DNA from 3 places in the Nocardiopsis codii genome. Region 1 is predicted to be linked to each of the others. Evidence: riboswitches for the same ligand, from Rfam matches in the RefSeq annotation. Region 1 holds a riboswitch; each other region holds the start of a gene.
The links. Region 1 has a riboswitch for thiamine pyrophosphate ahead of thiO (glycine oxidase ThiO). Riboswitches for the same ligand answer to the same signal wherever they lie in the genome.
Positions count from the first base shown of each region.

Region 2: linked by a shared signal. The riboswitch ahead of Q8791_RS14445 (ECF transporter S component) and the one ahead of thiO (glycine oxidase ThiO) in region 1 are both predicted to bind thiamine pyrophosphate.
Region 3: linked by a shared signal. The riboswitch ahead of thiD (bifunctional hydroxymethylpyrimidine kinase/phosphomethylpyrimidine kinase) and the one ahead of thiO (glycine oxidase ThiO) in region 1 are both predicted to bind thiamine pyrophosphate.

Region 1 is NZ_JAUZMY010000029.1:83,828-87,094, reverse strand. Features, by position in the region: gene thiS (sulfur carrier protein ThiS) at 1-112, opposite strand, end outside; gene thiO (glycine oxidase ThiO) at 121-1,329, opposite strand; TPP riboswitch at 1,347-1,459, opposite strand; gene Q8791_RS24955 (Rv2175c family DNA-binding protein) at 1,567-1,944, shown strand; gene thiE (thiamine phosphate synthase) at 2,139-2,807, shown strand; gene Q8791_RS24945 (zinc-binding dehydrogenase) at 2,974-3,267, opposite strand, start outside.
Region 2 is NZ_JAUZMY010000012.1:171,709-174,975, reverse strand. Features, by position in the region: gene Q8791_RS14450 (transglycosylase domain-containing protein) at 1-1,213, shown strand, start outside; TPP riboswitch at 1,314-1,421, shown strand; gene Q8791_RS14445 (ECF transporter S component) at 1,530-2,141, shown strand; gene Q8791_RS14440 (ABC transporter ATP-binding protein) at 2,247-3,267, shown strand, end outside.
Region 3 is NZ_JAUZMY010000001.1:174,626-177,892, forward strand. Features, by position in the region: gene Q8791_RS00690 (DUF368 domain-containing protein) at 59-979, shown strand; gene Q8791_RS00695 (DedA family protein) at 1,005-1,703, shown strand; TPP riboswitch at 1,809-1,908, shown strand; gene thiD (bifunctional hydroxymethylpyrimidine kinase/phosphomethylpyrimidine kinase) at 1,897-2,703, shown strand; gene Q8791_RS00705 (DUF6457 domain-containing protein) at 2,818-3,063, opposite strand.

The DNA.
Region 1 (3,267 bases):
CGATGCCGCCGGGGATCGTGCCGCCGCCCGGCGCGGTCAGGTCGCGGACGACCGCCTCCACGGTGGTGCCGTCGGCGAACTCGCGGGGGTCGCCGTTGATGATGAGTTCCACTGCCTCTCCTACTCCCACGTCGTCGTGTGCGCCCCGCCGGCCGCCCGGTCCGCGGCGAACCTGCGCGCGTACTCCGGCAGGGCGCCGGTGGTGAGGGCGCGCGCCATGGCCTCGCCGGTGACCGGGGTCAGCAGAACCCCGTGCCGGAAGTGCCCCGCGGCCAGGTGCAGACCGGGGACCCGGGTCGGCCCCAGCAGGGGTTCGTTGTCGGGCGAGCCGGGGCGCAGGCCCACACAGGTCTCGGTGACCTCCAGCTCGGTCACCCCCGGGACGAGCTCCCGGGCGTCCCTGAGGACCTGCCAGAGCCCGCCCGCGGTGAGCGAGGTGTCGTATCCCAGTTCCTCCTGGGTGGCACCGATGATCACCTCTCCGTCGGCGCGCGGCACCAGGTAGGTCGTGAAGCCCCGCACCAGGCCGCGGACCGTCCGGTTGACGAGGGGCGCCTCGCCGGCGGGCACGCGGGCGCGCAGGAGCTGTCCTTTGACCGGGCGCAGCGGCGGCACCACCGGTTCCGGCACCGCGACGCGGTCGCCCCAGCAACCGGCGGCCAGGACGACCTGGTGGGCGGGCAGGACCCGGCCGTCGGCGAGGCGGACGCCCAGACGGGAGCCGTCGGGGCCGGGGGCCACGACCTCCTCGGCCCGCTGCGCGATCTCCGTGACGCCCGCGCGCCCGCCCGCGACGGCCAGGGCCCGCAGCAGCAGCCGGGGGTCCACGGAGTGGTCGTCGGGGGCGAGGACGCCGCCGCGCACGGACGGGGCCAGCACGGGCTCCAGGCGGCGGCACTCGCGGCTCGTCAGGCGTTCGGTGGCGATGCCCAGGCGTTCCTGGAGCCTGTGCAGGTCGGTGAGGACGGCCATGTCGTCGCGGTCGAAGGCGACCAGGAGCGTTCCGGTGGTGCGGTAGCCCACGCCGACCCCGCTCGCCTCCTCCAGTTCGGCGACGAACCCGGGGTACATGCCCGCGGAGCGGACACCGAACTCCATGAGGGGTTCCTCGCCGAACACCGCCTCGGTGGCGGGGGTGAGCATGCCCGCCGCGACGGTGGAGGCGGCGCGGGCCCCGGCGGGGTCGGTCACCGGGTCGGGCTCGACCAGGGTGACGCGGAGGCCGTGCTGGGCGGCCCGCCAGGCGGTGACCCGCCCGACGAGGCCGCCGCCGACCACGACGACGGTCTGTTCCTGCCGCGCCTCGGAGCCGCCATTGGTAGGACGAATCGTTCGGTCCGGTGTGCGCACGTCGCTGATTCCACTCCCTTCGCCGGCATGACCCGGATCAGGTTCGTGCGGTCGGAGGCTCACAGCCTCCCTCTCAGCCGGGTCTCACCCGGCTCCCGCGGGATGTGCAGAGGTCTGTCCCCATTCTAGAACCTCCTCCGGGGGCGGGCGGCAGTGGTGGGGATCTCCACGGCGTGCGGCCCCGCGCGCGTCGGATGGTGCCCGGGTCCCGCACGGATGTGGCAGATTGGGGGGGTGACACAAAGCGACATCGACATCGACACGCTGGTCGGCGAATGGCTGACCCTCAAGGAGGCGGCCGCGCCGCTCGGCGTGAGTCCCAACCGGATCAAGACCCTGATCCGCGAGAACCGCATGATGGGTGTGGTCCGCGGAGGGCAGCTGTCCGTCCCCGCCGCCTTCATCGACGGCGACGACCTCGTCAAGGGGCTGCCCGGCACCCTGGTGCTGCTGACCGACGCGGGCTTCTCCACGGAGGAAGCGCTGCGCTGGCTGTTCAGCCACGACGACACCCTGCCGGGCACGCCCATCCAGGCGATGCGCGAGAACCGGGGGACCGAGGTGCGCCGCCGCGCCCAGGGACTGGCCTTCTAGGGGCGCCGGACTCCTCGGGAGGAGGCGCGCCGCCGCGCCGCCTCCCCGGAGCGTGTCCGGTGCGCCCCGTGAACGGCCCCTCCGGTGGCCGGAGAGGCGCGGGCCCTCGCACGGCGAAACCGCCCGCCACGGGAACCCGGACACACCCCCCGGCCCGGCGCCCGTCCGGGCCCGCACGCCTTAGGGTGGGCGGGGTGAGGACCAGCCACGGAACCAGCCTGCGCAAGCGCCTGGACGCATCCCTTCTGTACCTGTGCACCGACGCCCGGACCGAGCGCGGCGATCTCGCCGAGTTCACGGACGCGGCCTTGGCCGGGGGAGTGGACATCGTCCAGCTCCGGGACAAGGGGTTGGAGGCCCGCGAGGAGATCGCGGCCCTGGAGGTGATGCGGGAGGCCTGTGAGCGGCACGGAGCCCTGCTCGCGGTGAACGACCGCGCCGACATCGCCCGTGCCGTGCGCGCCGACGTGCTGCACCTGGGACAGCGCGACCTGCCGGTGCCCATGGCCCGCGACATCATCGGGGCGGACCCGGTCATCGGGCGCTCCAACAACGACGTCGCCGCCGCGACCGCCTCCTCCGAGGAGGAGGGGAGCGACTACTTCTGCGTCGGCCCCACCTGGGCCACCCCCACCAAGCCTGGACGCCCGGCTGCGGGGCTGTCCCTGGTGGAGCGGGCCGCCTCCCTCGGCACGGACCGCCCGTGGTTCGCCATCGGGGGGATCGACGCGACCAACATCGACGCGGTGATGGAGGCGGGCGCCCGCCGGGTGGTGGTCGTGCGCGCCATCACCGAGGCCGAGGACCCGCGCGCGGCCGCGGCCGCGCTGCGCGAGCGCCTGACCGCCCGTACCGGGACCTGAGCGGAGCCGGCCCCGGCCCGGCCCGCACACCGCCCCGGGCCCCGTGCCCGCCGCCGTGCTCGCGCGGGCCGTGGGCCGGCGTCGTCACGAGACCCCCTGCGCCGCGGGCGCCCGTGAGGCGGGGTTCCCGCGGGCCGGCCGGGTTCCGGCCGGGTCGGCCCAGGACTCACGGCACCAGGAGGACCTTGCCCAGGGCCCGGCGCTCCTCCAGGGCCCTGTGGGCCTCCTCTGCCCGCTCCAGGGGCACCGTCAGTCCCACATGCGGGACCACCCGTCCGGTGCGGGCCGGTTCGAGGATCCGGTGCACGGCCCCGTTCGGCTCCCCGTGGCAGCCGTCCTCCAGGTCGACCAGGCCGAGGACCTCGATCCCGCGCCGTCCGGCCTCATGCGGGTCGACCTCCGAGAAGCGTCCGCCTGCGGAGCCGTGGCCGCGGAAGCGCCCGCCGTCGGCCAGGGCGCC
Region 2 (3,267 bases), on a different contig from region 1:
CTGGCTGCGCGGCTCCGACGTGCTCGGAGAGCTCCAGGAGGAGCGCGACGAGGCGCTCACCACGGGCGGCATCACCGTGCAGACCACGCTCGACGGCGACGTGCAGCGGGCCGCGGAGAAGGCCATCGAGAAGTACGTCCCCTCGGAGGAGTCCACCAAGTTCTCCGCCCAGGCGGTCATCGAGCCCGGCACCGGCCGGATCCGGGGCATGGCGCAGAACCTGCGCTACGGGTTCGACGACGAGGAGCTCGGCACGACCTCCATCAACCTCGCGGTGGACAGCGAGGCCGGCGGTTCACTCGGCTACCAGGCGGGTTCGACGTTCAAGACGTTCACCCTCGCGGCGGCCCTCGACTCCGGACTGGGCTACGGCACCAGCTTCTCGTCGCCCAAGAGCGTCTCCGTCGGGGGGCTCAAGGACTGCGACGGCAGCAAGATGTCCGGGTGGAGCGTGAGCAACGCGGGGGAGAGCGACGGCGGCGAGCACAACATGATCAGCGCGACCAAGGGGTCGGTGAACACCTACTTCGCGCAGCTCCAGAAGCGCGTCGGCCTCTGCGAGACCTCGGAGATGGCCGAACGGGTGGGCATCCACCGCGCCGACGGCGAACCGCTGGAGGTCTGGAGCTCCTTCACCCTGGGTGACCAGGAGGTGTCCCCGCTGACCGTCGCCAACGCGTACGCCACCTTCGCCGCCCGGGGCACCTACTGCGAGCCCGTCCCTGTGACGTCCGTGCGTATCGGCCGCGAGGGGGACGAGGGCACCAAGGAGGTCAAGGTCAGCAGCGACTGCGAGGAGGGCCGGGTCGACCGCGACGTCGCGGACGGGGTCAACCACCTGCTGCAGCAGACGTTCGAGGGGGGCACCGCCAAGGGCCTCGGTCTCGGGCGCCCGGTCGCGGGCAAGACCGGTACCACCGACAACGCCGCCTACGCCTGGTTCGCCGGCTACACCCCGAACCTCGCGTCCGCGGTGGTGGTCGGCGACATGCGCGGCGGGGAGGAGAACCCGCTCCAGGGCGTGACGATCGGCGGTCGCTACTACAACATCGTCTACGGCGGCACCCTGCCCGGCCCCATCTGGCAGGCGACCATGCGGGGGGCCGTGGCCGACCTCCCGGCGGAGAGTTTCGGCCCGTCGCCGAAGGCGTTCGGCAACCCGTCGGCGAAGCAGCCCAGGACCGGGGGCGACGAGGAGGACGACGACGCCTGACGGCGCCCGCCGAGGGGCGGGACCGTCCGGCGCTCCGGTTGCGGACGAGGGTCGTGGGGAGGGAACACCCCACGGCCCTCGTTGTTGACGCATAATGGAGTGAAACCGACAGGGGAGCGCGTGAGCGCTGAGAGTGCGGCATCAGGCCGCAGACCCTTACACACCTGATCTGGGTCATGCCAGCGAAGGAAGTCGTAGGAACCCGTCTCCGGAGGCGTGCTCCCGCGCACCCGGGACATCCGGCGCGCGGCATGCCGTCCGGCGTCGCTCTTGGCCACATGGGCCCTCGTCCACCCCGACGAAGGGACACCACCTGATGAGCACCGAAACCGGCCGTACCGGCTTCTGGCGCGACATCCTCGGACAGCTGCGCGGATGGCGCACCGTCGACATCGTCGTCGCGGCCGTGATCGGCGTCGCCGTCGGCGTCGTCTTCTGGCTCTGGAACATCGTCTGGTCGGTCACGACCCCGCTCTTCGTGGGGTTCCCGCCCGCGCAGGCGGTGGTCTACGGCATGTGGCTGCTCTCCGGCGTCCTCGGCGGGCTGATCATCCGCAAGCCCGGCGCCGCGCTGCTCACCTCGGTCGCGGCCTCCTCCGTGTCAGCGGTCCTGGGCACCCAGTGGGGTGTCACGGTGATCCTCGACGGGACGCTCCAGGGCATCCTTCCCGAGCTGGTCTTCCTCGCCTTCGGCTACCGGCGCTGGGGCATGGGGGTGGCCGTGCTCGCGGCGGCCGTCGCCGGCCTCTCCCCGGCCGTCCGCGACAACATCGCCTACAACGTGACCTGGCCCCTGCACCTCCAGGTCGTCTACGGCGTCATCGTCGTGATCAGCGCGGCGGTCATCGCCGGGGTGGGCGCCCGGCTCCTCACCACCGCCCTGGCCAGGTCCGGCGCGCTGGCCCCCTTCCCGTCGGCGCGGGGCTGACCCGTGTCCGACCAGAAGCGCCGCGGACCGGCCGGGGCGACCGCGGAGTACCCGCCCGTACCACCCCCCGCCCCGTCCCCCGGCGGCCGGGGCGCCCGCGTCGAGCTGTCCGGCTGGGGCTGGCGCCACTCCGGCCGCGACACGTACGCGCTGCGCGGGGTCGACCTCACGGTCGGGCCGGGGGAGCGCGTGCTCCTCCTCGGCGCCTCCGGGGCGGGCAAGTCCACCCTGCTGCACTCCCTGGCCGGGCTCACCGGCCCCGACAGCGCCGTCAACGGCGACCAGGAGGGGACGCTGCTGGTCGACGGCCGCCCCGCCGACCGGAGCCGGGGCGCGGTCGGCCTGGTCGGCCAGGACCCGGAGACACAGCTGGTGATGGCCCGCGCCGGCGACGACGTCGCCTTCGGCCTGGAGAACCTGGGGGTGGACCCCGGTCTGATCTGGCCCAGGGTGGACGACGCGCTGGACGCGGTCGGCTTCCCGTACGGGCGGCGCCGCTCCACCGGCGCCCTCTCGGGGGGTGAGAAGCAGCGGCTGGTCATCGCCGGGGCGCTCGCGATGCGTCCGCGCCTGCTCCTGCTGGACGAGCCCACCGCCAACCTCGACCCGGACGGCGCAGCCCTGGTGCGCGGGGTCCTGGAGCGCCTGCTGGCCGAGACCGAGGCGACCCTGGTCCTGGTCGAGCACCGGGTCGCGGACGTGGTCGGTCTGGTGGACAGGGTCGTGGTCGTCGAGCCCGGCGGCGGGGTGATCGCCGACGGCGACCCCTCCTCCGTGTTCGCCGCGCACGGGCGCTCCCTCGCGGAGCAGGGGGTGTGGATCCCCGGGAACGACCCCGTGCCCGACCTGGTCGCCGCCCCGGGCGGCGGTCCCCGCCTGGAGGCGGTGGGCGTCGCGGCGCGCACCCCCTTCCAGCTGGGGATGCGCACCGCACCCCGAAGGGTGGTGCTGGACGGCGTGGACCTCCCCGTCGCGGCCGGTACCGCGACCGCCCTGACCGGGCCCAACGGGGCGGGCAAGTCCACGCTGCTGACCCTGCTGGCGGGGCTGTCCCGGCCCCACCGGGGCGAGGTGCTGCCGCGCGGCCCCCTGGCAGACGCCGACCGGCGCCCGCTCGTGCGCTGGC
Region 3 (3,267 bases), on a different contig from region 1:
TAGGACGGAGGATGGCGCGCCCCCTCCCGGGCTTCCCGGGTCGCGCCCAACTACTCAGATGGCCAATTCCGTAGGCTCCTACATCTTCAACGCGGTGCGCGGCGGCGCCGTGGGCGCCTCTGAAGCACTTCCCGGCATCAGCGGCGGCACCGTCGCCCTCATCGTCGGCCTCTATGACAGCCTCATCGGCGGCGCGGGCCACATGGTCAGCGGAATCAAGAGGTACGTCACCGACGTCCCGCGCGGGCGCGGCAAGGAGCGCGCACAGGAGCAGTTCCGCCAGGTGGACTGGAGCGTCCTGGTCCCCGCGCTGGTCGGCATGGCGGTGTTCCTGGTCCTGGCCGCCGTCCTGCTGGCACCGTTGGTCGACGCCTACACCCAGTACGCCTACGCCCTGTTCTTCGGCCTGGTCCTCGCCTGCCTGTGGATTCCCTACACCGGGGCCGGCAGGCCCTGGAAGGCAGGGCACTACGCCGTGGCGCTGGTGTTCGCCGTAGCCGCGTTCCTGCTCACGGGACTGCCCGGCGCCAACCTGCCCACGCACCCGGTGATCGTCTTCCTCGCGGCCGCCGTGGCCGTCTGCGCCCTGGTGCTGCCCGGCCTGTCCGGCTCGTTCATCCTGCTCACACTGGGCCTGTACGAGCCGACGATCAACGCGGTCGGCGACTTCGACATCGCCTATCTGAGCGTCTTCGCCCTGGGCATGCTCACCGGGCTGTCCCTGTTCGTGAAGTTGCTCCAGTTCCTCCTGGAGAACTTCCATCACATGACCCTCGTCGTACTCACCGGCCTCATGGCCGGCTCACTGCGCGCGCTGTGGCCCTGGCAGACCGAGTCCCGTGAGCTCCTCACCCCCACCGACGTCCCCGTGACCGTCGCCTTCATGGTCGTCGGCTTCGCGATCGTGACCGCTGCCATCGTCTGGGAGCGCCGGAAGCGCACGCAAGCCGAAGTTCTCCACGTCTCGACCCACCTCTGACCGGCAAGAACGGAATCCACTACTCATGACAGCGAATCTGTGGACGGCCTCGAACCTGGCGATGGAAGGCGACGTCGCCCATGAGTACGAGGGGTTCATCGGCTGGGTCCTGAGCCTGATGACGACACTGGGCGAGCCCGGCGTCGGCGTGGCCCTGTTCATCGAGACCTTCTTCCCCCCGATGCCGAGTGAGGCGGTCCTGCCGGGGGCGGGGTTCCTCGCCTACGACGGGCACATGAACGTGTGGCTGGCCATCATGTGGGCCACGATCGGCTGCCTGGTCGGCGCCTGGGGCTTCTACGCGATCGGCGCCCTCCTGGGCCGGGAACGCACCAAGTGGCTGGTGGAGAAGACCCCCCTGCTCGAGGTCGAGGACTTCTACAAGGCCGAGCGCTTCTTCTCCCGCTTCGGCGGCCTCGCGGTTCTCCTGGGCCGGTGCGTTCCCCTGGTGCGCAGCTTCATCTCGGTCCCCGCCGGTATCGAGCGGATGCCCATCCTCAAGTTCTCCGTGTACACCGTGATCGGCTCCGCCGTCTGGAACTCGATCTGGATCGGTCTCGGCTACGCCTTCGGCCCGGCCATCAAGCCGATCCTGGTGCAGTGGAGCGGCCTGATCAGCAACATCGTGCTCGTCATCATCGCCCTGCTGTTCCTGTGGTTCGTCGTCGTCCGCGTCCGCAAGATCCTCAAGGCCCGGTCCGCCGACAACGCCCCCACCGCCTGAGCGGCGCGGTCGGTCGCACGGGCCCCCTCGGGCCCGCACGTCCCCCACACAAACGTCGGCCGCACAGGCCGACCGCACACTGAGCGGGGCCGCCCACGCGGCGGCCCCGACGGCGCGGGGTGCCGGTGTCCCATCACCGGCTGAGAGCACACCCGTCGAACCTGCCCTAGTTCGTACTAGCGAAGGAACGCCCATGAGCGCGTACAACATCGTGTCCATCGCCGGAAGCGACCCCAGCGGGGGCGCCGGGATCCAGGCGGACCTCAAGGCCTTCTCGGCGCACGGCACCTTCGGCATGACCGTGGTCGCGGCCCTGACCGCGCAGTCCACGCGCGGCGTCACCGGGGTCCACCCGATCCCCGCCGCGTTCGTCACCCACCAGATGGACACCCTCTTCTCGGACGCCGCGGTGCACGCGGTCAAGGTCGGCATGCTCGGCACCGCCGAGGTCACCGCGGCCGTCGCCGAGGCGATCGGACGCCACGACCTGCCCCACGTGGTCGTGGACCCGGTGATGGTCGCCAAGAGCGGCGACCGGCTACTGGAGCCCTCCGCCGTCGACGCCCTGCGCACCCGGCTGCTGCCGCGGGCCGACCTGGTCACCCCGAACCTTCCCGAGGCCGCCGACCTGCTGGACGAGCCCGAGGCCACCGATCTCGCGGCGATGCGCGACCAGGCCCTCCGACTGCTGGAGTTCGGTCCGCGCAGGGTCCTGATCAAGGGCGGGCACCTGCCGGGCGGGGACTGCGTCGACATCCTCGTCTCACGGGACGCCGACCCGGTCGAGTTCCGTGCTCCGCGGGTCCCCACCCGCAACACGCACGGCACCGGGTGCACCCTGTCCTCCTCGATCGCCGCCCTGCTGCCGCAGCGCCCGGACGCGGTCTCCGCCGTCGGCGACGCCAAGGCCTACCTGACCGAGGCGCTCCGGCACGCGGACGAGATCGACGCGGGCGGCGGCCAGGGGCCCGTCCACCACTTCCACGCCTGGTGGAAGTAGGCGCCGTCCTCTGCGGCGCGGGCGGACGCGAACGCCCCCGCCGGACACCCTCCTCCGCCGGGGGCCACCGCTGTGCGGCGGCCTCCGGTTCCCGCAGTCACGGGAGGACCGGGGTCAGGAGTCGTCCCTCTGGTCGAGGGCGAGCCTGCTGAGCACGGCGGCGGCCCGGGCGGGGTCGGCGCCCTGGCCCACCGCGACGCCGAGCAGGTAGGTCGTGAGCGGGGCCGCGGGGCGGGCCACGGAGTGGGCGGCGTCCTTGGCCAGGTCGAGGATGCGGTCGACGTCCTCCTTGCCCAGGGGGTCCGTGCCGGACAGTTCCAGTTCGCGGCGGACGGCTTCCGCCCATTCGACGAGGGTCACAGGGCGACTCCTTGGAGAGGGATGGCGGTCACGTCAGGCGATCATAGCCACCCGGGGGTCACCGGGCTGCCACGGGCGCGCGGTCGGGTCACCGTCCGCTCGACCGACCCGCGCCCGTGCTTCGGGAGCGGTTCGCCCCGGACCCGACCGGGGTTCATCCGGCGCTCCCGGTGCCGGGACCAGCCTCCCCCCGGCGAAGGACGG